2 regions of the Salinimonas sediminis genome follow, and region 2 is predicted to be linked to the other one. Evidence: predicted binding sites of a transcription regulator. Region 2 holds the regulator's gene; the other holds the start of a gene.
What was found. The regulator FliA, encoded in region 2, starts transcription of late flagellar genes. The targets are predictions, from matches to a motif close to CTAAAGNTNNNNNNNNNNNNGCCGATA.

Region 1 (12,241 bases), 1.9 Mb from region 2:
TACCGACCAATCCGGACCAATTACCCATCGTCGGTATGAACTTGCGAAGCGTACGCGGCACACTAAATCTGCGCCCATCTAATTCAATCATAGAAGGCGGTATGCGCGAGCTTCGAAACGGACGGGCTTTGGGAAGCTGAGTAATAGAGGCAAGCATAGAATCTAAATCTTGCCGGATATGTTCGGTGTAATTGCTGGGGCTATCTGATAACACATGGTTCGCCTGCCGCGCAGTCTCTGTTTTCACGACATGCTGACACCGCGCGCACATATCACAGTGCGCAGAAATCATTATCGCTTCCACAGGCGACAACGCACCCTGAGCAAACTGTTTAAGCTGCTCAGGTGCAGGGTGGAACTTAGTCATGGTCTTGTAGCATACCCTTCAATCTTTGTAGCGCTAAACGAGTGCGTGACTTTACTGTCCCCAATGGGATACTCAGTTCGTCAGCTACTTCCTGCTGCGATTTACCGTCGATATAAATAGCTTCAATAACGGCTTTTTGTTTAATTGGCAATGACTCAAACATAAAACCAATTTGCTCAAGCGTAATTTGTTCATCCAATGATGTTTCATTGGCGTCGGCAGTTTGCTCGCACAATACCGGCCATAAGTCGTCTGAACAAATATCTTCTTTTCGATTTTGGAGCTTGCGTAGCATATCAAAACGGATATTCCGTGCAATGGTAAATATCCAGGTTGAAGGGCTGCCTTTTTCTGCGTTAAACAGATGCGCCTTCTGCCAGACATTGGACATAGTGTCTTGCACCAGCTCCATTGCCAGGGCTTCATTACCCATCTGTTTTAATGCGTACGAGCGTAGTCTGGGTGCAAAGTAACTGAATACGCGGGCGAAAGACCGTTTACAACGTCCTTCTGCTACCGCTACGATGTATTCTGACATCTCACCTGCACAATCTTTAGGCTTAACTACACTATTGCTTTGTTCCAATGGAATTCCAACTAACATAAGCTTCGTCCGCGTTCCTATCTGGTGATAATTATCTACGAGCGAAAGGTTAAAGTGACGTTCCAGAATCTTCAGTATAAATCAAACTTCAGGTTTGCCAGTAAGCATAATAATGCATGTTTTCAAACCAAGGCACTTAAGTAATTCAGCAATGCGTTGCAGTTATGCTGTGCCAGAAAATACTGTTTCTGTTTGGCGTCTACCGGGAGCAGTTCTAACCATCTGTTCAACACCCAATACGGGTTCTCAAATTCTGGTTGCTCATACAGCGAGCGAAGATCCGGATAGCGCTCAAATATCTCGTTTAACCTTTCAACCATAGGTGAAATTTGTTCGGAAGGAATATTGCATTGCCATGACTTCATCTTGCGGCACTCACCTACTCTTAGTCCATCGGACTCGGTGACAATATTCTCAACCTCTACACTAGATACTCCAGCAACCTTTATGCCAAGCAACCCATCTTCTAATAATTCGAAATCAATTATTTGTGCAAACGTACCAATTGAATAAATATGCTGGTTGGCCTGCGCATCCCCATGGGCATTTAACATACACATTACAAAACCGCTATTGTTAGCACATACTTGCTTCACCATCCTTATATACCGCGGCTCGAAGATTCGAAGCGACATTCTTCCGCCTGGCATCAGGTGCGCAGATAGAGGGAACAAAGGCAGGTTTTGGTGAGACATTACACAGCAAAATTAACGAAATATTGAGGCTGATTACGCCCGAAAATATAAATTGGATCGTACCGGGCCGCTCCCGGCAAAGTACAAATTTTCCGCAATGCTGATCCCATGTGTGAAATTTTGGGTAACGCTTTTATACATTTTACAAAAAGCTGCTTATGTCGCTCATCGAATCATTTTGTACGCAATATCGGGACCTTACAAAAATTTCATCTGAAGATTTAACAAAAATTTACACTACAGATGTAGAATTCATAGACCCGATAGACCATCACCATGGGCTTTCGCAGGTTCAGCTGTATTTCGCTAAGCTGAAGAAACACGCGACTTCGTGCAAATTTGATATACACAACATAATGCCGTGTGAACCTAACCAGGAAAATATTAGCTATGTGCTGTCCTGGACCATGGCGCTAACCTTAAAGAAATCACACAAAGTGATAACACTTGAGGGTATTACCAAGTTAAAGCAAAACGAGGGTGGCTTTTATTATCATCGTGATTATTACGATATGGGCGAAATGGTGTATGAACATGTGCCGGTGCTAAGGTGGTTTATTATTCAAATAAAGAGGAAGTTGCGTTCATGAGCACTATGTTAATCACCGGCGCCACATCGGGCATCGGCGAAGCGTTAGCCAAACTGGCAGCAGCTAAGGGCTACCAGGTTATTGCCTGTGGACGCAATCAGGACAAGCTAGATATTCTAAGTCAGCAAGACAACATTTCTTCTTTACGGTTTGATATTACCGATCAGGCACAAACTGCTGCTGCCTTAGCTGAGGCCTCCTATGACATAGCCGTGCTAAACGCCGGTACCTGTGAATACGTAGATATAGACGAGTTTGAGCCAGCTATGTTCAAGCGCGTGTTTGAAGCTAACTTTTTTGGCGTGGTGAATTGCGTAAACGGTTTATTACCGTCGCTCAATAAAGGTAAGAAGCTGGTTATAGTGGACAGTATGGCCAGGCTGGCCCCCTTTACTCGCAGTGAGGCATACGGTGCAAGTAAAGCAGCATTGCATTATTTCACCAAATCACTTGAGGTAGATTTATGGGATAAAGGAGTGAAGGTACAAGCCGTCTCTCCTGGTTTCGTAGAAACCCCGCTTACCGATAAAAACGATTTTGACATGCCTATGATGATCAAAGTAGATAAAGCGGCCAGTGATTTGCTATACGGTATTGAAAAGAATCGTAAGAGTATTTTTTTCCCCACCCGGTTTGGCCTGATTATGCGTTTTTTACATATTCTTCCCACCTCCGTGCAAAGAAAGCTATCCTTAACTATGCGTAATAAGCAGTAAGAGAACAACAAATGATAAAACAAAAGGTTGCTGTTATCGGAACAGGAATTTCCGGTTTAACCTGTGCTCATCTGCTGCATCAAAAACATGCTGTTACCGTTTACGAAGCGAACGATTATATCGGTGGGCACACTGCTACTAAACAGGTTGAAGTTGAAGGCCGGCAGTACGCTATAGATACCGGCTTTATTGTATTTAACGACTGGACGTATCCTAATTTCATAAAGCTGATGGACCAGCTTGGGGTGGCTCGTCAGCCTACCGAAATGAGTTTTTCGGTTAAAGCAGACAAGTCGAAGATTGAATACAATGGCAATAACCTGAATACGTTGTTTGCCCAGCGTCGTAATCTACTGCGGCCACGTTTCTGGCGCATCGTTCGTGATATCCTCACCTTTAACAAAGCCTGTAAGAAGCTGGTGGCGCAAAATGCCGATGTGACTGGCAAAACCCTTTACAGTTACGTGCAAGAGCTTAACCTTAGCGACGACTTTGCCAATTTTTATATTCTGCCAATGTGTGCAGCAATCTGGTCTGCCAGTTTGGCCCAAACCCGCGCGTTCCCCTTACAGTTTTTTCTGCAATTTTTTAATAACCATGGGCTACTTAATGTCAGCGACAGACCACAATGGTATACGCTGCCCGGCGGCTCTTCTTCCTACATTGCCCCGCTGACCAGAGGGTTTGCTGACAACATACGGCTTCGCTGTGCAGTTAACCAGGTAACTCGGGTTACCGATGGCTGGCAGATCAACAGCACCCAGGGCAGTGACGTGTTTGATCAGGTTATTTTTGCTTGTCACAGTGACCAGGCATTGGCGCTGCTGGACCGCCCCACCGCCGCCCAACGCGCTATCTTGTCGGCTATCCCTTACAGCCAAAATGAAGTGGTAATGCATACCGACATCAACCAGCTGCCAGCCCGTAAGCTGGCGTGGGCGAGTTGGAATTATCGGCTATCTGAAGATATCGATGAAGCATTGGCTCCCGCAGCAGTGACCTACAATATGAACATTTTGCAGCGACTTGAGGCGGCGCCAGTGACCTTTTGTGTCACGCTTAATAATGCTCAGGCCATTGATAGCAGCAAGATTCTGGGTCGCTACTCTTACGCGCATCCGCAATTTAGTCAGCGCATGGTCGATGCCCAGCAGCGACGGCAGGAAATTTGTGGTCAGGATAATCTGCATTTTTGCGGTGCTTACTGGTACAACGGCTTTCATGAAGATGGCGTGAGAAGCGCCCTGGATGTGACCGCTCGCTTTGGAGTTACCTTGTGAGTCCTAGCGCCCTGTACAGCGGTACGGTCTATCATGAACGGTTCAGGCCAACCCAGCATCGGTTTAGCTATCAGATTCATCTGTTCTGGTTGAATTTAGATGAGTTGGAACGACTTGAGAGTAGCGTTAAACATTTTTCGTTCATGCATCGGGCTCTTGTGCAGTTTCGTAGTACTGATTATCTGGGTATTCACAATGGCAATGTGAAGCAGGCGGTGCTTAACAAAATTGTGCAACTTGGCGGGCCTTCATTTAAGCCTGCCGCCAGCGATAATGGTACTGCTGATATGCAACCTGCTTGTGAGGTTTGTATGTTGGGGCAATTACGCACATTTGGGATGTATTTCAGCCCGGTTAATTTTTACTTTGTTAGGCCAGCTGGCGCCAGCTTATTTACTCACATGCTCGCGGAAGTATCCAATACGCCGTGGCATGAACGGCATTATTATCTGGTCGATATGGCTACGCAGGACGACACCCAAAAAGCCTTCCATGTGTCGCCCTTTAATCCAATGGATATGACGTACAAATGGCGGATTAGCCAGCCAGCGGCCAAATTTGCGATGACCATGGACTGCCATCAGCAAGACCGTGACTTCAGTGCAGGTTTACAGCTTCATCGCGCCCCGCTGACTTCGCAGAGTTTGAAAGCGGCGTTATTTAAAATACCAAGTATGACGGTAAAAACAGTTACCGGCATTTACTGGCAAGCGTTAAAGCTTTGGCTAAAGCGAACGCCGGTTTATTCGCACCCCAATAATTAGTAATTAGAAAAACCAGGATGAGACCATGGCTCACGGTGAAACAGTGGCATCTTTAGCCCCTACCGGTTCGGTTATAGATAAAAGCTGCCGTACCTTATTTTTAAAACTGATGTCCTTATTACCGCAGGGGCATATGGAAATCAGGGAACAAGGCAATTGTGTAGCCCGTTACGGCAATGTTGACGATAGCTTAAAGGCGGTTATCGATATCCAGGCAATAACAGCCTATCGTCAATTGCTTCTCGGTGGCAGCATTGCAGCGGGCGAAACCTATATGGATGAGCTGTGGACCACGCCGGATCTAACGTCTGTTATTCAGATATTTGCCCGCAATCTTGGTTTTCTGGATACCTGGGAAGACAAATTTAAATGGATTAGTTTGCCACTTCATAAAATACAGCATTTGTTTCGTAGCAATACCGCTGAGCAGGCAAAGAAAAACATTGAAGCACATTACGATTTGGGTAACCGCCTGTATACCCGCTTCTTAGATAATAGCATGATGTATTCTGCCGCTATTTACCCTGATGCCAACGCCTCATTGGCTCAGGCCCAGCAACATAAATTGCGTACGTTATGCAATAAGCTCCAGCTTCGCCCTTCCGATCACCTAATAGAGATAGGAACCGGCTGGGGCGGGCTGGCGGTGTTTGCAGCCAAACATTATGGCTGTAAAGTCACTACCACTACTATCTCCGAAGAACAGTATGCCTATGCCAGCGAATGGGTGGCCAAAGAAAATTTGCAAGACCAGGTGACTTTGCTCAAAAAAGACTACCGTGAGCTGACCGGCCGCTATGACAAACTGGTGTCTATAGAAATGATTGAGGCGGTAGGTAAACGGTATTTAGGTAACTTTTTTGACCAATGCAGCCGGTTACTCAAAAGTGATGGAATCATGGTATTGCAATCAATTACCATCGATGACAGACGCTATGAAAGCTACGCTAATAGCGTGGATTTTATCCAAAAGTACATTTTTCCAGGTGGTTTTTTGCCCTCGCAATTGGTGATTAACCAGCAGCTTAAAAAGCACAGCGATATGATGATTCGCGACAGTGAAGATATTGGGTTGGACTACGCCAAAACTCTGGACGACTGGTACCGGGCATTTATGCAAGCAAAAGAGCAATTGCTAACAGATGGCTATGATGAACGTTTTGTGCGGATGTGGACATATTATCTGAAATATTGTGAAGGCGGATTTTTAGAACGTACTATCAGTACGGTGCAGTTGGTTATTACAAAGCCGGCGTGTCGGGTGCCCATTGTCCGTGGCTAGGTTTGCCTGCAGTCAATAAAAAGGCCTGGTTTACAGGCCTTTTTTGTTGCTTTGCCCAGAAGGGCACGGGCATGACGCTTTATTCTATCTGCGAGGCCGTTGCGCGTCACTTTTCTGCCACCGTCACCCTTCTGTCACCGTTACTGTTCAATCACCGAGATAGGTTTTGACAACATAGGTTTGCCTTGATTGATATTTATTTCAACCCGCCGGTTTCTGGCCCGATCTTCGGCGGTTTTAGCTTTTTCGACTAACGGCTGGGTGTCGGCCCGGCCCACCACTGACATTCGGCTTTCATCAAAGCCCTTGGCCCGGCGCATTTCCTCTGCCACGGCCACGGCGCGTTGTGACGACAAATCCCAGTTCGAACGATACAGTTCATTAGCAATGTGCTGACCATCGCTATGGCCAGAAATTTCTACCTCGCCGGGCATGTCTGCCAGCAGCTCGCCAATCTTTCTGACAATAGGTTTAAATTGCGGTTGTAAAAATGCAGAGCCGGCAGAAAATGAACCATTTTCGCGAATCCGGATAGTCAGCTGCTGGCCAAGGCTCTCCATTTCCACCGAGCCATCCAAAATTTGCTTTTGCAGCTGCTCGGCGACTTTCTTCATCATTTCTTCTACTTCAGACTGGTCAGCACTTTGCGCAGCCGATGAGGCTTGGTCTGTAGCGGTTTGCTGGGCCTGGCCGCCCCGCTGTTCACCACGCTGTTTTTGCCGACCGCCAGCAGAGTCTTCATCGCCGGCCTGAAACTCCAGCATTTGCTGCGTCATTTCAATCGTTTGCTGCTGTATTGTTTCGATAGGAGTAGGATCCGGTTTACCGGGCCGAAATTCCATCGCGATAACGCTGGTCCCTTTGGGAATGTCCTTTACCTCGATTTTATTTTGTACACCAAACGCAAACTTCATCGACCCCGCGATTTGCTTGAATTTAAGCACATCCATTTCCGAGAAGGCGAGCAACAATACAAAAAAGCACATCAACAATGACATCAGGTCAGCAAAGGTGCCCATCCAGGCGGGTAGCCCTTCGGGAGGACATTTAGGGCATTCTTCTTGCTGTGCCATATCGCTTACTCCTCGTCGGTGCCGCCACGTTTACTGGCCGCCAGGTAATTTTTCAATATACCTTCGATAACCCGCGGGTTCTGCCCATCAGCAATGCCTACTATGCCATCTAAAATCAGCTTTTGGTTAAGCTTTTCTTCTTCTACCCGGTTGGTTAGCTTTGAAGCAATTGGCAGACAGATAACATTCGCTAAGAAGGCTCCGTAAAGTGTGGTGAGCAAGGCTACTGCCATGGCCGGTCCTATGGCCTTAGGGTCGTCCATGTTGGACAACATAGCCACCAAGCCAATCAGCGTACCTATCATGCCCATAGCTGGCGCAACATCGCCCATGCCTTTAAAGATAGAAGCGCCAAACTCGTGGCGTTCGGTGGTCATAGAAATATCTTTGGCCAGTGTTTCACGCACCACTTCTATATCATGGCCATCCACCAGCATGTCTACCCCTTTTTGCATGAACGGGTTGCTTATTTCGGCCTCTTCCAAAGCCAGAAAGCCGCCTTTTCGTGCGGCATCCGCCATTTCTACAATTTTTTCAATTAAGTCATCTGGGGTATCAATTTTGAACATGAATGCTTTGCCCGCCACTTTCCCGGCCCCAAAAAACTGGCCCAGAGTATATTGGGATAGCACCACGAACAGTGTTCCACCGAATACAATCAGTACTGATGGGACGTCGAAGAACATGCCAAGTTCACCACCCAGTATCATGGCCATGACTATGAACCCGATACCACCTAACATGCCTATGACGGTTGCTAAATCCACACGTAAATCCTCGTTATACGAAATCGTTGCTGGCGTTCAGTCTTTGATTATTATGCTTTGAAAAAGAACTGCTTAACTCGCAGCTTATTGGACGCCATCTATACTATCGGCTTCGTATTAAAATTCTATAACCAATTAGGCTATTCGCCAGTTTGTTTTTCTATAGTCAGGTATTTATGCACAAACGTTTGCATATTGCCGGCACCAGGTAGAATTGACTGGACAAACCATTTGACCGGCCCAGTGCTGTCGGTTAATGTGCGCCTATCTGAAACAACCGTGGAATTACTATCGTGACTGACACCAAAGCAGCCCCTTCATTTGAAGCAAGCCTGTCAGAACTCGAAGCCATTGTCACCCAAATGGAAAGCGGCGACCTGCCTTTGGCTGAAGCCCTGCAGAAATTTGAACGTGGTATTGCGCTGTCCCGGGCCAGTCAGCAGGCACTTGAGCAAGCTGAGCAAAAAGTAAAGATACTGCTGGCAGAGCAAGGTACTGAGAAGCTGACCGATTTACCGGATAATACGGCCTCCTGATACCTTCTACCCTTTCCCTGCCCCCGTGGCAATATAGTATTGACAGGCAACCCTATGAATTTTGATGTGCTCCGTCAGCAGATTAAACAACAGACGGATGAGCAGCTTTTGCGGCTAATTTCACAGTTACCGGATCATGCGCCCCGGTTGAAAGCTGCGATGCAACATGCTCTGCTGGTAGGCGGCAAACGAATGCGCCCGGTGCTTACCCACCTGGTGGGCAATACCCTGGATATCCCACGTCAGGACCAGCTTACTATTAGTATGGCTATAGAGTGTGTGCATGCTTATTCGCTGGTACATGATGATTTGCCGGCAATGGATGATGATGATTTGCGGCGCGGTCAGCCCACCTGTCATGTGGCCTTTGACGAAGCCACTGCTATTTTAGCCGGTGATGCATTGCAAACGCTGGGCTTTAGTATTCTGGCAGACCAACCGATGTCTGACTATGGTAGCTCGCAACGGGCCAAACTGGTATCAATATTAGCCAGTGCCGCAGGTTATCAGGGAATGTGTGGCGGCCAGGCAATTGATCTGCAGAGCACGGGCAACGCTATAGATATTGAGGCGCTAACCCGTTTGCATCGGTTAAAAACCGGCGCCTTGTTATGTGCCTGTGTGAAAATGATCACCCTGACCAGCGCTACCGTCAGCGAGCAAGAGCGCGAGCAATTTGTCCGGTTTGCCGATATCATCGGGCTGGCATTCCAGGTTCAGGATGACATTCTGGACATTGAAGGCGATGCCAGTGAAATAGGTAAGCCTCAGGGTTCTGACGTAGCCCAGGGCAAAAATACCTTTCCGGTCTTACTCGGTATGGCCAACGCTAAGCAGGAATTAACCCGGCTGCATGATGAGGCGCTTCAAGCCATAGCCGGTTTACCCTACAATACACAATATTTAACGGCGTTCACAGACTTAATGGTTAATCGTAATCATTAAGTCTGACGCCCTTATAAAAGACATAGAATAATAACCAATGAGTTTAGAGCTAACCCATTACCCAACACTGGCCAAAGGCCTGACTCCTGATCAGTTGCGTAAGCTGCCGCAGGACAAACTAAAGACACTGTCGGACGAGCTTCGCCAGTATCTGCTGACCTGCGTCAGCCAGACCAGTGGTCACTTTGCCTCGGGTTTGGGGACGGTGGAACTGACGGTGGCCTTACACTATGTGTATAACACCCCATTTGATCGGGTAATTTGGGATGTAGGGCACCAAGCCTATCCACATAAAATTATCACTGGCCGGGCTGATAAAATGCAGACCATTCGCCAGAAGAACGGCTTACACCCCTTTCCCTGGCCGGGCGAAAGTGAATACGACACCTTCGCAGTAGGTCATTCCTCTACCTCTATCAGCGCCGCGCTGGGCATGGCCGTGGCCGCCGAAAAAGAAGGATTGGGTCGTAAAGTTGTCTCGGTTATCGGTGATGGCGCAATGACCGCCGGGATGGCCTTTGAAGCAATGAACCATGCTGGTGATATCAAAAAAGACATGGTCGTGGTGTTAAACGATAATGAAATGTCGATATCTGAAAACGTCGGGGCATTAAACTCGCATCTGGCCCGTTTGCTCACCGGTAATTTCTTCAATAAAATGCGCGACGGCGGTAAAAAGCTATTAAGTAATGTTCCGCCTATAAAAGAATTTGCCAGCCGGGCGGAAGAGCATCTTAAAGGTATGGTGGTCCCGGGTACTATATTTGAGGAACTCGGGTTTAATTATATTGGCCCTATCGACGGTCACGATGTAAATACGGTGGTAGATACCCTGCGCAATATGCGTAACTTCAGTGGCCCACAGTTGTTGCACGTGGTTACCCGAAAAGGTAAAGGCTATCCCCAGGCCGAGAAAGATCCGATAAAATTTCATGCGGTGCCAAAGTTCAATCCGGCTGATGATGCACTGCCTGCCTCTAAAGCTACATCGCCAACCTTTTCCGCTATTTTCGGGCAATGGCTTTGTGATATGGCTGAACAGGATCCTAAGCTGATGGCAATCACGCCTGCAATGCGTGAGGGCTCCGGCATGGTAGCGTTTTCTCAGCAATATCCTGCGCAATATAGCGATGTGGCGATTGCCGAGCAGCACGCGGTTACCTATGCCGCTGGGTTGGCTAAAGAAGGTATCAACGCGGTGGTAGCGATTTATTCGACCTTCTTGCAGCGCGCCTACGACCAGCTGATTCATGATGTAGCCTTACAGGAATTACCCGTCCTGTTTGCGGTTGATCGCGCCGGCATTGTAGGCGCCGATGGCCAAACCCACCAGGGGGCGTTTGACCTGGCCTTCTTACGCTGTATACCCAACATGATTATTATGGCGCCGGCTGATGAGGATGAGTGTCGGCAAATGCTGTACACCGGCCATAAAGCGAAGATGCCGGCAGCGGTGCGCTACCCTCGCGGGGCCGGTAAAGGTATTATACCGACTACCGAGATGCATGAACTGGAATTAGGTAAAGCGCGCAAGTTACGTGATGGCCAGAAAGTCGCTATTTTAAGCTTTGGCACGCTTTTGCCTTATGCAGAACAGGCCGCTGAACAACTTAATGCCACGTTAGTTGATATGCGTTTTGTGAAGCCACTTGATGGCGAAATGATTGATACGCTGTGTACTGACCATGCGCTGTTAGTCACATTGGAAGACGGCTGTATTGCAGGCGGCGCCGGTGCCGGGGTGGTAGAGTATCTGCAGCAGCAGAAGCGACTGGTGCATACATTGCAACTAGGCTTGCCGGACCGATTTATAGAGCAAGGCACACAGGAACAGATGTATACCCAGCTGGAACTTGATGGCAACGGCATTGTGCGTCAAATAGAGGCTTATCTGGCACGCTGAACCTGCCGCCGGTCAATCTTCTGGCCGCGTAAAATCCTGCTAGCGTGAAAACTATCCCCTGGCGCGTTACGCGCCGGGCGTTTCGTAACTCTTAACCGGTGATCTAAGCCGGTACAATATTGTTCCTCTTATATTGTTACAAACCGATGGCTGCAAGCCCCCCTCAGCGATAGTTATCATCGCGCTTAGGCCTGCCTATTTATGTTGATACCCTGTAATACGTTGAACAAGCATAGCGGTGAACACCCGACCAGCGGAAGCTCGACTTACCTGCAAATGGAGCCTGGTTTGACTGCGGATAATGTTTTTATTCTTGTCGTCACCCTGCGCTCTACATCAAAAGCATTCCGTTGAGAATCAATCCATAAGTAGCGCGCAGCGAAAAACGAGAAAGCTTATTGCTGGCATCAGGAACCGGGCAGAAGATTAATTCAATGCCCGGCATGCTTATGCATGAACAATGCGTAGGGCTACATGGCGATGCGCCTTGAAGTAAACCTGCAAAGGTTACGTAACTCCGTAACGGCAAGAGGATCTTTAGAGGGCAGACGTAATAAGTAGTGCACAGTACGAGCCTGACATCGCCCTTTGCTTATGACTGATACGGCAGGCGGCTATGCAATATATAATGGGTATGCGAAATAGGAGAACATGAACCCGCGCCTTCGTCGGCAAAGCGCAGGGTAGTCTTCGCTTAAAACGGCCAGATGAATAAAATG
Region 2 (12,241 bases):
AAAAAGGGCAGATAGCCCGTTCCCGTGAGCTATCGACGGCGCTGGTGCTGATTGTCAGTGGCCTGATGTTTATGCTGATTGGCGGAATGATAGCCAAGGCGGTATTTGGGGTAACCCAGCGTATGTTCAGTTTATCGCGCGACGAAACCTACGACCCTTCCCATATGTTTGTTGCGGGCGGGGAAGCCCTGATGACCGTGGCCGGGCCGGTATTGATTTACATGATTATTGCCATGGTAGCTGGTATCTATGGTTCAGTGGCCTTAGGCGGGTATAATTTTTCCTGGGAGTCGGCGGCCCCCAAAGCCAATAAAATTAATCCAATCAATGGGTTTAAGCGCATGTTCGGAATGAATGCGCTGGTGGAGTTACTTAAAGCGTTTGCGAAATTCGGCGTTATTGGCGGCTTAGCGATAGGCGCATTACTGTATTATAAAAATGAAGCGCTGCATTTGGATATGGAGCTATACCCGCTGAATATTTTCCATGCAATGGATATGCTGGAATGGGCGTTTTTACTGCTAACCCTGGGAATGATTCCGATAGCGGCGATAGATGTGCCTTATCAGATTTACAAGCACAACAAAGAAATGAAAATGAGTAAGCAGGAGATCAAGGACGAGCATAAAAATGCCGAAGGCGATCCCCAGGTGAAAGGCCGTATAAGACGCTTACAGTACCAGGCTGCGGCCAACCGGATGATGCAGGAAGTGCCTGAAGCTGATGTTATTGTGACTAACCCCACCCATTATTCAGTAGCACTGAAATATGAAGAGAATGGTAACCGTGCGCCGGTAGTTGTAGCGAAAGGCGTTGACGAGTTGGCCATGCACATTCGTAAAATTGCGACGGCGCATGACGTTCCGCTGGTGGCCTCGCCCATGTTAACCCGGGCAATTTATTACTCTACGGAAGTTGACCACGAGATTCCCCATAAACTGTTTATGGCGGTGGCCCAGATTCTGGCGTATGTATTCCAACTGCGCGCCTATAAAGCAGGTAAAGGTAAAAAGCCCAAGCCGGTTAAAAAAGACTTACCCATCCCCCCAGAGCTTAGACGATAAGTTAATCTGCCTTTAGCTAATTGTGGCATGGTAGTTGAACTAACAGAAAGTAATAGACGTTAAGTGTCAATTTTCTGATAGTGAGATAAAACGCGATGCAGTTAGCAGGCTTTATGCAGCGGTTTGATAAAAACCAGATGCAGCGAATTACCAGCGGGCTTGGGGCCCCAATCGTGTTATTGGCTATCATGGGCATGGTTATTTTGCCTATGCCGCCGTTTCTGCTGGATGTTCTGTTCAGCTTCAATATAGCCTTATCTCTGGTCATTATTTTGGTGGCGGTATTCACCGAGCGGCCAGTCGATTTTGGTATTTTCCCTTTGGTTTTGCTGATTGCCACGGTATTACGACTGGCCCTGAATGTAGCCTCTACCCGGGTAGTGCTACTTTACGGTCATGAGGGTGGTGATGCTGCCGGTAAAGTTATCGAGGCCTTTGGGGCCGTAGTAATTGGCGGAAACTACGCAGTGGGCGTGGTCGTTTTCGCTATTCTTCTGATTATTAACTTCAAAGTAGTAACAGCTGGGGCCGGACGTATTTCCGAGGTAAGCGCACGGTTTACCCTTGATGCTATGCCAGGTAAGCAAATGGCTATTGATGCTGACCTGAATGCTGGCTATATAGATCAGGACCAAGCGCGGGCGCGTCGTGAAGAAGTCACCGCGGAAGCCGACTTTTACGGTTCGATGGACGGTGCGTCAAAGTTCGTGAAGGGCGATGCAGTTGCAGGTTTGTTCATCATGTTGATTAACATTGTGGGGGGCCTGTTTATCGGCATGATTCAGCACGATCTTAGCTTTGGTAATGCGGTAGAGGTTTACACCATACTTACCATTGGTGACGGATTAGTGGCGCAAATCCCCTCGCTGTTGCTATCCGTGGCTACGGCCATCATTGTTACCCGGGAAAACGAAACCCAGGAAATGGGCCGTGAAATACGAAATCAGCTGGGTAACCCGCAAGCGTTATATATTGCCTCAGGCGTGCTGTTTGTAATGGGGATTATCCCTGGCATGCCGCATATTGCCTTTTTAGGTTTCTCAGCCATTGCTGGTGCCTATGCCTACTGGCAAACCAAACAAGCTAAACAAGCAGCCGAAGCACCGTTGCCAGCAACCAAGTCGGCTGAAGGTGAGATGGCAGCGCCAGAAGTTAAAGAGCTGGGTTGGGACGATGTTCAACAGGTAGATACCATCGGCCTGGAAGTAGGGTATCGGTTGATTCCGCTGGTCGACAAATCTCAGGGCGGTGAGCTGCTGACCCGGATTAAAGGGGTACGTAAAAAGCTATCCCAGGAACTGGGCTTTCTTATTCCGCCTGTTCATATTCGCGATAACCTGGATCTAGACCCTAATGCTTATACCATTGCCATGCTGGGGGTAAACATCGGTGAAGCCCAAATTAGCCATGATGAAGAACTGGCTATTAATCCGGGTCAGGTATTTGGCGAATTGCAGGGACGAGCGACCCAGGATCCGGCGTTTGGCTTGGATGCTGTATGGATTAAACCAGCACAGCGCGAGCACGCGCAAACCTTAGGCTATACCGTGGTTGACGCCGCGACGGTGGTAGCCACACACCTCTCCCAGCTACTTACTAACAACGCGTATCAGCTGCTGGGGCATGAAGAAACCCAGCACTTGCTGGATATGCTGGCCAAAAGTAGTCCTAAGCTGGTGGAAGGCCTGGTGCCGGATATTTTGCCGCTTAGTACGGTGGTAAAAGTATTACAAACGCTTTTATTTGAAGGTGTGCCGATTCGCGATATGCGCACTATTGTGCAGACCTTAAGCGAGTACGGAACGAAAAGCCAGGACCCGGATGTACTGGTCTCGGCGGTACGTATCTCACTTAAGCGGCTCATCTCGCAAGAGATATGTCAGGGGGGCCGGGAGATACCTGTCATAACCTTGGCGCCAGAGTTGGAACAAATGTTGCACCAGTCACTACAGGCAGGTGGGGAAGATGGCGCAGGCATCGAACCTGGGCTGGCAGACCGGATGCAAAAAACATTGCAGCAGGCATGTCAGCAACAGGAGCTTGCAGGCGAACCAGCAGTGTTATTAACCTCTGGGATGTTACGCCCCGTCCTTTCCCGCTTCTTTAAGTATTCGGTTGCCGGTCTTCATGTGTTGTCTTATCAGGAAGTACCGGATGACAAGCAGATAAAAATAGTCAGCTCGGTGGGTCAATAAACTGACGCCCACTGGGTAACGAGGTTGCGATGAAAATCAGACGTTTTTTTGGTAAAGACATGCGCGAAGCGCTAAATGCAGTAAAAGCAGAGCTTGGCAGCGATGCGGTGATCATGTCGAACCGTAAGGTATCCGATGGTATCGAGCTTGTCGCCGCGTATGACAAAGAGCCTGAGGCAAAATTGACGCCTAAGCCTAAAGCCGCCGCGCCGCGTGATGTAAACGGCAAAGCAATGCCCAGTTTAAGCGAAATCATTGGTGACGATGGCCCGGACAGTTTGCGCGCCCTGCTGGAAAAACAACAGCAAGCGCAAGCGAAGGCAGCAGAAGCTGCACGTCACCAGGCGCAGCCGGCTGCCGGCTATCAGCCGCCGCATGCAGGCGCCGCAAACCAAAGCCAAACCCGTGCGGCCCAACCGGCCCCAGCTCGGGCTGCGTATAATGCACCAGCCTATCAGGCTGCGGCGAGCGATTTCAGCTTTGATATTGATGAGCCAACGTTTAATGATTCGCCCACTCAGTTTACCGGCCAACCAGCAGCGGCTGCGCCAGCGCCACAAAGCGATCTTGATTCAATCAAAGAAGAACTGGCATCGCTGCGCAATGTGCTACAGTTTCAGGTAGCAGGATTAATGGAGTCGAAGCAGCGCCAGCACAATCCGGTACACAGCTATTTAATGAAATGTCTGTCAGGTATGGGACTAAGCCATTCTTTGGCCGAACAAATGGTGCATTACACGCCTAAGCAATATAACGAGCGCGAAGCCTGGGTGTACTTACTCAACCTTTTGGCTAATCGCATTAATGTAGCGGGCAATGATATTCTTCAGCAAACCGGCGCAGTGGCGCTGGTCGGACCAACCGGTACAGGAAAAACCACCACCTTGGCTAAACTGGCAGCGCGTTATGCCCAGAAATATGGCGCCGACCAGGTGGCGATGATTACCATTGATACCTACCGTATTGCGGCTTACGAGCAATTAGCAACCTACGGTAAAATCATTGGCTGTACCGTGCGTAAAGCGCAATCTACTGAAGAATTGGCAGAACTGTTATTCCAGTTACGGCATAAACGTATGGTATTAATTGATACTGCGGGCTTTAGTCAGCGTGATAGCCGACTGATAAAACAGTTATCTCAGTTTGATCGTGGTCAGATGCAACCGGTGAGAAAGTACTTGGTTACTCAGGCTAATACCCAATATCCGGCATTACAGCGTATCATCAGTGCATACGATGCAGTTAAACTGGATGGATGTATCTTTACCAAACTGGATGAGTGTTACAGTCTGGGTGAAGTATTAAGCGTGGCAATAGAACATGGCCTGCCGGTCAGCTATGTCACCGATGGCCAGCAAGTGCCTGAAGATATTAAAGTAGCTGACGCTAAATCTTTAGTATCCGTAGCGGCAAAGCTTTATAAAAAGTATGGTTTGAATCATACTACTGATAGTAACCTTGTTAAATCAGCACAGGCAGTATGATTGAAGATCAAGCGAGTAGCTTACGAAAGATGAATCAGTCACGATTAATCAAAGTTATCGCCGTAACAGGCGGTAAAGGTGGTGTAGGGAAGACCAACATTACGCTAAATACGGCCATTTCGATGGCTAAACAGGGCAAGCGGGTAATGGTACTTGACGCTGACCTGGGTTTGGCGAATGTCGATGTAATGCTTGGACTGCGTGTAGAACGTAATCTTTCGCATGTGTTGTCGGGTGAATGTACGTTAGATGAAGTACTGGTTACCGGGCCACATGGCATTAAAATCGCCCCTGCTACCTCTGGCACTCAGTCAATGACTGAGCTGACCCCAACCGAACATGCCGGGCTTATCCGCGCCTTCAGCGAGCTGCGTTCGCAGGTCGATGTACTGATAGTGGATACTGCTGCCGGGATCTCCGACATGGTGCTGAGCTTTTCCAAAGCGGCCCAGGATATCATGGTGGTGGTGTGCGATGAGCCTACATCATTGACCGATGCCTATGCACTGATCAAAATTCTTAACCGTGAACACGGGGTGTTCCGCTTCAAAATTGTGGCTAACATGGTTCGCGATACCCGCGAAGGTCATGAGTTATTCAGTAAATTATCTAAAGTCACGGGGCGGTTTTTAGATGTTGCCTTAGAGTTAGTAGCAACGGTGCCGTTTGATGAAAATATCCGTCGGGCAGTCCGTAAGCAAACCTCTATTGTCGATGCATATCCAGGCTCACCGGCCGCTGTGGCTATTTCACAACTGGCCACTAAAGCAATGCATTGGCCGGTACCCAGCCAGCCAGGTGGCCATCTGGAATTTTTCATTGAACAGCTGGTGTCACATAAAACCACAGGAACGCAACGTTGAATAGCAAAGCGGCTGCCTACCGACAGCAAAATGACAAAGCACAGTTGGTAGAGCGACACGCGTCCCTGGTTAAGCGGATAGCCCATCACTTAATGGCCCGCTTACCAGCGAGCGTATTGGTGGACGATCTTATACAGGCAGGCATGATTGGCCTGTTGGAAGCGGCCAAAAATTTCGATGGCTCGAAAGGAGCCAGTTTCGAAACGTTTGCGGGTATTCGTATCCGTGGTGCCATGCTCGACGAAATACGTAAAGGCGACTGGACACCCCGGTCGGTGCACAAAAACAGCCGGGCGATCACTGAAGCCATTGCTCAGGTTGAAAAAGATACAGGACGTGACGCGCGCGATGTGCAGATAGCTGCTAAGCTCAATGTCAGTCTTGATGATTACCACCAAATGCTCAACGAAGTGAACGCAGGCAAACTGGTGGGTATAGAAGATCTCGGTGTGTCAGAAGATGTGATTACCACCGAAGGTAATCAGGGTAATGATTCGCCACTGGAAGATTTAATGCAGGGCGCGTTTCAAAAAGCGTTAGCCCATGCAATCACGACCTTACCGGAGCGCGAAGCCATTGTTCTTTCACTGTATTACGATGAAGAACTTAACCTGCGGGAAATTGGCGAAGTATTGGATGTCAGTGAATCAAGGGTCAGTCAGATTCATAGTCAGGCGATGTTGAAATTAAAAGCTAAAATGCAGACCTGGCGTGCCGATAGTTAATACAACAATATCAATAGTAAAACATAATAATTTAATCCCCGGTGGAGGCCATTTTGGATAAAAATATGAAAATTCTCGTGGTAGATGACTTTTCTACTATGAGACGAATCATAAAGAACCTGTTGAAGGACTTGGGGTTTTCCAACATCCAGGAAGCTGATGATGGCAGCACGGCATTACCCATGTTGCAACAAGGCGATTTCGACTTTGTAGTAACAGATTGGAATATGCCGGGCATGCAGGGCATCGATTTGTTGCGGGCGATTCGAGCAGACGACAAACTTAAGCACCTGCCAGTGCTGATGGTAACTGCAGAAGCGAAAAAAGAACAAATTGTTGCTGCAGCTCAAGCTGGTGTTAACGGCTACGTGGTAAAACCTTTCACGGCTGCTACGCTAAAAGAAAAACTAGATAAAATCTTTGAACGTTTAGGTTAATCCAGACGATCTTACGGGATTTAAGAGGAATACTGGATGTCGACGAATGTCAATGTTCCTATCTCACTTGAAGAAGCACGTCAGTTGGTTGTTCATCTTGAACAGGGCGAAAACGCGGAAGCACGTGAATTGTTGGAAGCCATTTCAACAAAAGAGTCAATTGAGTTATTTGCCGAAGTGGGCAAACTAACCCGACAATTACATGATGCGTTAAATAATTTTCAGCTCGATGAACGCATTGCCGGCCTGGCCAACGATGATATACCGGATGCGCAAACCCGGTTGACCTACGTTATCGAAGAAACCGAAAAAGCCGCTAACACTACGATGGATGCAGTGGAAGCGAGCATGCCTATTGCTGAGGCTTTGACCCAGCGTATAGACACCATTATGCCAGAATGGAAAAAGCTGATGACCCGCCAGATAGAGTTAGGCGAGTTTAAAGCACTGTGTACGGATTTAGACGATTTGCTTAGTGATACATCCAGTGAATCAGCAAAATTAACCGGTCTGTTAACCGAAGTGCTTATGGCACAGGGCTATCAGGATTTAACCGGTCAGGTGATTCGGCGGGTTATTGAGCTGGTGAAAGAAGTCGAAGATAGCCTGGTGAACATGCTAACGGTGTTTGGCGAACCAGAATCTGGGGTTCAGCCACCACCGGATAATATAGAAATAACCAGCGGTGTCGAAGCTGAAGGGCCTATAGTTAATGCCGAAGAACGCGACGACGTTGTAAAGGGTCAGGATGATGTTGATGACCTTTTGTCGAGCTTAGGTTTTTAGGAGAGCAGGCGCATGTCGTTTGATGTAGACGAGGATATTTTACAGGACTTTCTGGTAGAAGCTGGTGAAATTCTGGAGCAGTTGCAGGAGCAACTGGTCGATCTGGAAAATAACCCGGAAGACAGTGATTTACTTAATGCTATTTTTCGAGGCTATCATACTGTTAAAGGTGGTGCCGGTTTTCTGTCGCTGACCGAATTGGTCGAGATATGTCATGGTGCGGAAAATGTATTTGACGTAATGCGTAATGGCCAGCGGACGCTGACCCCAGAGTTAATGGACGTAATATTGCAGGCCACCGATGTGGTGGTAGCGATGTTTGAAAAAGTAAAACAACGCGAGCCAATGGAACCGGCTGACGCAGCCCTTGTCGATATTCTGCATAAGTTAAGTCGACCCGAAACTCCCGATGAAAATATTTTCAACAGCGGCACCATAGCCGGTCATCAGGCCACCGATGATCTGAATATGGATGACGCTGCTCAGGCGATTGTGGAACCTGCCCCCACCGCACCAGAAATGGCCGCGATGCATGAAACCGCTGCCACACAAGGCGGTATTGAAGAAATTACTGAAGATGAATTTGAGAAGCTGCTGGATGAGCTGCATGGCAGTAATGCGCCAGGGCGGGCAGCGCCTGCCAGCGAGCCGGCTAAGCCTACTGCGGCGGTAACCGGCGATGATATTACCGACGATGAATTTGAGGCATTGCTGGACGAGCTGCATGGCAAAGGCCAGTTTTCTGCTGAAGACGCCGCACCTGCCGCCAGCACGCCTGCGCCGTCAGCCAGTTCACCAGCGCCTGGCGCTGGCGGTGACGAAATCACCGATGACGAATTTGAAGCATTGTTAGACCAGCTTCATGGCAAAGGACAGGCCCCCACGTTAAAAACTGACGAAAGTGCTGCGCCAAAATCTGAAAAGCCGCGGGTTAAAGTTGACGTAGATGCTACGGCGGCTATTACTCAGGCCAAACAGCAACAACAAGCTGCTACGCCTGCTGCGCCGAAAGCAACGCCCGCAAAACCAGCGGAACCGCAGGCCGCTAAACCGGCTGCCCCGGCAGCTAAACGCGAAGACAAAAAAGCCAGTGGTGGCGGGCAACAAACCGAAACGACGGTACGGGTAGATACTAAACGTTTAGACCAGATCATGAACATGGTGGGCGAGCTGGTATTAGTGCGCAACCGGCTGCTCAGTCTGGGAATAAATACCAGCGATGAAGCCATGTCTAAAGCTATAGCTAACCTGGACGTGGTAACGGGCGATCTGCAAGGCGCGGTGATGAAAACCCGCATGCAGCCTATCAAAAAAGTCTTTGGCCGCTTCCCCCGCGTAGTCCGCGACCTGGCGCGTAGTCTGAAAAAAGAGATTACGCTTGAGCTGGAAGGGGAAGAAACCGATTTAGATAAAAACCTGGTCGAGGCACTTGCCGATCCATTGGTGCATTTAGTGCGCAACTCTGTGGATCATGGGGTCGAAATGCCCGATGACCGACAAGCAGCCGGCAAGCCCAGAATGGGCACAGTCAAGTTGTCGGCTTCGCAAGAGGGCGATCATATCCTACTTACCATCGAAGATGATGGTAAGGGCATGGACCCGGAAAAGCTTAAAGAAATCGCGATTAATCGCGGCGTACTGGATGCCGACGCGGCCGCCCGAATGTCAGATGTAGAAGCCTTTAATCTGATTTTCGCGCCAGGCTTTTCGACCAAGACTGAAATTAGTGATATTTCTGGCCGTGGTGTGGGTATGGATGTGGTGAAAACCAAAATCAACCAGCTCAACGGTACGGTAAACATTGATTCGCAGCTGGGTAAAGGCACCCGTCTAGAAATTAAAGTTCCTCTGACCTTGGCTATCTTGCCTACCTTAATGATTATTGTAGGTAAACAGACCTTTGCGCTACCGTTAGGTGCGGTTAGCGAAATCATTAACATGGACATTAAGAAAACCAATACGGTAGACGGCCAGCTCACCTTGATAGTGCGGTCAAAAGCTATTCCCTTGTTCTTCCTTGGCGACTGGCTAATGCGTGGCCCTACCGATATTGACCGTGAAAAAGGCCATGTGGTGGTGGTACAGATTGGTACCCAGCAAGTTGGCTTTGTGGTTGATGCTTTAATTGGTCAGGAAGAGGTGGTGATTAAGCCTCTTGATGCATTGTTACAAGGCACGCCTGGAATGGCCGGTGCGACGATAACCTCGGATGGGGGGATAGCGCTTATTCTGGATATTCCAAGCCTGTTAAAACGCTACGCACGTCGGTCATAGCAGGGCGGCGTACAAGGATTAACACATAAATGGCTTTTAAAGTTCTGATTGTTGACGACTCAGCATTCTATCGTCGACGTGTTCGCGAGATTCTCAGCGAGGACAGGGAGCTGAACGTAGTAGGTGAAGCCCGAAACGGGCAGGAAGCATTAGAAATGTTGCTAACCTGTGCCCCGGATGTAGTAACCATGGATGTGGAAATGCCGGTTATGGACGGTATTTCCGCGGTCAAAGCGATCATGAATAAGCGCCCGGTGCCTATTTTGATGTTTTCATCATTAACCCACCAGGGTGCGCAGGCCACGCTTGATGCATTGGAAGCGGGCGCGTTGGACTTCTTACCGAAAAGATTTGAAGATATTGCCCAGGATCGAAAACAGGTTTCGGGTATCTTACAAACCAAGGTGCGCCTGCTCGCCCGGCGAGGGGTGGGCATCCGCCGTGCGGCAGCGCCGCGGCATGAACGGGCAGAAGTTGCAATGCCGGCAAATGCTCCCAGGCAAAGCTTTGTGCGCAGTTCGTCCATGTTAACTGGCCGTAGTAAAGTCGCCGCGCAACCTACAGTGTCGAGTGTGTCACGCTCAGGTAAGCGCTATAGTTGTTTGGCTATTGGCGCTTCTACTGGCGGGCCGGTTGCATTGCAAAAAGTTTTGACACCGCTACCCGCGAATTTCCCTTACCCTATTGTGCTGGTGCAACACATGCCCGGCACATTTACCCATGCGTTTGCGCAACGTTTAAATCACCACTGCAAAATTAATGTTAAAGAAGCTGCAGATGGTGATGAAATGAAAGCGGGCTGGGCTTATTTAGCTCCCGGCGGCAAGCAGATGCAGGTGGAACGCCGTGGTACTCGTAATTACTTGCGGATTGTGGAAGATAACAGCGATAAAGCAACGTATAAGCCCAGTGTGGATATTACCTTTACCAGCCTGGCCAAATTGTTTGGTGGGGATGTACTTGGGGTTATTTTGACCGGCATGGGCGCCGATGGTAAAGAGGGCTGCAAGTTATTACGCGATAAAGGCGCCAATATTTGGGCCCAGGACCAGGCCTCGTGTGTCGTTTATGGCATGCCTCAAGCGGTTGCCAAAGAAAATATATCCCAGAAAAATATCAGTATAGATAACATTGCCGGCTGTATTATTACTGAAATGGCGTTGTAATAAACATGTGCATCCAGGAGAGCTAGGATGAAGATCTGGACCATTGCCAACCAAAAGGGCGGCGTGGGAAAAACCACCACAACCGTAACGCTGGGTGGGCTGTTAGCGCAGCACAATCAGCGGGTTTTATTGGTGGATACCGATCCGCATGCTTCGTTAAGTTATTATTTTGGTATAGATGCTGAAGAACAATCCGCTTCGGTTTACGATATTTTTATTAATAAAGACCCTATTACCGCCGATAAAGTGCTTGATTGCTTGTGTCCTACAAAGGTAGATGGCTTGTTTGTATTGCCCGCTACCATGGCCCTGGCAACCCTTGACAGACAAATGGGCAGCGCTCCGGGCATGGGATTGATCCTAAAAAAAGCCCTGGCCTGCGTGGCCGATGAATTTGACTTCGTGCTGCTGGACTGCCCGCCGGTGTTAGGGGTGTTAATGGTGAATGCACTGGCTGCGTGTCATAAGGTGATTATACCGGTGCAAACCGAGTTTTTAGCACTTAAGGGATTAGACAGAATGGTTCATACGTTAACCATTATGGGACGTTCACTGAACAAAACCTTTGATACCATTATTGTGCCCACCATGTTTGACCGGCGTACGCGCGCCGCGTTGCAGGCACAGGCGAAGCTAATGACCGATTATACGGATAATGTGTGGCAAGGAATGATTCCGGTAGATACGCACTTCAGAGACGCCAGCCTGGGGCAATTGCCTGCTTCAGTATTGTATCCGCGCACCCGCGGCGTGGGCGCGTATCGTTTATTGCTTAAAACGTTGGGCGCAGGGGTAGGTGATGAACAATAAGCAAACTCCTTTTGCAAATGAAGACGTGGTAGAAGCCTATCTTGATGGGTTACTTAGCGAGCCGCAAAATCCAGCAGATATTACGGCCAACACCGCCCGTTTACTGGAAGAAGCAACCCGTCAGTTGCAGACCTCTCACGAGGTAGATACGCCCATAGCACCGCCGTTACCACGTGACGAAGCCGTTACTGCAGATTCACTAGAAGCGTTACCCCAGTTAAGCGGCGAAGCCGCCTTACTGGAACAGTTTGATCAGGTATTAGAACCGGTGCCGGCAGCACCGGCTACCCGGTTACAGGATCAACTGGACAATAAGTTTCAGGCACTGTTTTTTGAAGTGGCAGGCCTTACCCTGGCGGTGCCACTGATAACATTGGGTGGCATTCACCGTCTGGAAAAAACGGGGCCTCTGTTTGGTAAGCCCCCCTGGTTTAAAG

Region 1: a site for FliA is predicted at 8,243-8,269, ahead of pomA (flagellar motor protein PomA). Genes of this name have one in related genera too.

The regions. Positions count from the first base shown of each region.
Region 1 covers NZ_CP031769.1:2,920,387-2,932,627, forward strand. Annotated here, with positions in the region: gene D0Y50_RS12925 (ChrR family anti-sigma-E factor) at 1-367, opposite strand, end outside; gene D0Y50_RS12930 (sigma-70 family RNA polymerase sigma factor) at 360-971, opposite strand; gene D0Y50_RS12935 (LON peptidase substrate-binding domain-containing protein) at 1,094-1,666, opposite strand; gene D0Y50_RS12940 (nuclear transport factor 2 family protein) at 1,825-2,256, shown strand; gene D0Y50_RS12945 (SDR family NAD(P)-dependent oxidoreductase) at 2,253-2,972, shown strand; gene D0Y50_RS12950 (NAD(P)/FAD-dependent oxidoreductase) at 2,987-4,252, shown strand; gene D0Y50_RS12955 (DUF1365 domain-containing protein) at 4,249-5,016, shown strand; gene D0Y50_RS12960 (SAM-dependent methyltransferase) at 5,042-6,298, shown strand; gene D0Y50_RS12965 (flagellar motor protein MotB) at 6,439-7,371, opposite strand; gene pomA (flagellar motor protein PomA) at 7,377-8,138, opposite strand; gene xseB (exodeoxyribonuclease VII small subunit) at 8,432-8,674, shown strand; gene D0Y50_RS12980 (farnesyl diphosphate synthase) at 8,729-9,619, shown strand; gene dxs (1-deoxy-D-xylulose-5-phosphate synthase) at 9,657-11,522, shown strand; gene D0Y50_RS12990 (phosphatidylglycerophosphatase A family protein) at 12,217-12,241, opposite strand, start outside.
Region 2 covers NZ_CP031769.1:1,054,550-1,066,790, forward strand. Annotated here, with positions in the region: gene flhB (flagellar biosynthesis protein FlhB) at 1-1,064, shown strand, start outside; gene flhA (flagellar biosynthesis protein FlhA) at 1,160-3,259, shown strand; gene flhF (flagellar biosynthesis protein FlhF) at 3,289-4,743, shown strand; gene D0Y50_RS04805 (MinD/ParA family ATP-binding protein) at 4,740-5,606, shown strand; gene D0Y50_RS04810 (RNA polymerase sigma factor FliA) at 5,603-6,331, shown strand; gene cheY (chemotaxis response regulator CheY) at 6,385-6,768, shown strand; gene D0Y50_RS04820 (protein phosphatase CheZ) at 6,805-7,554, shown strand; gene D0Y50_RS04825 (chemotaxis protein CheA) at 7,567-9,828, shown strand; gene D0Y50_RS04830 (protein-glutamate methylesterase/protein-glutamine glutaminase) at 9,858-10,994, shown strand; gene D0Y50_RS04835 (ParA family protein) at 11,022-11,804, shown strand; gene D0Y50_RS04840 (chemotaxis protein CheW) at 11,794-12,241, shown strand, end outside.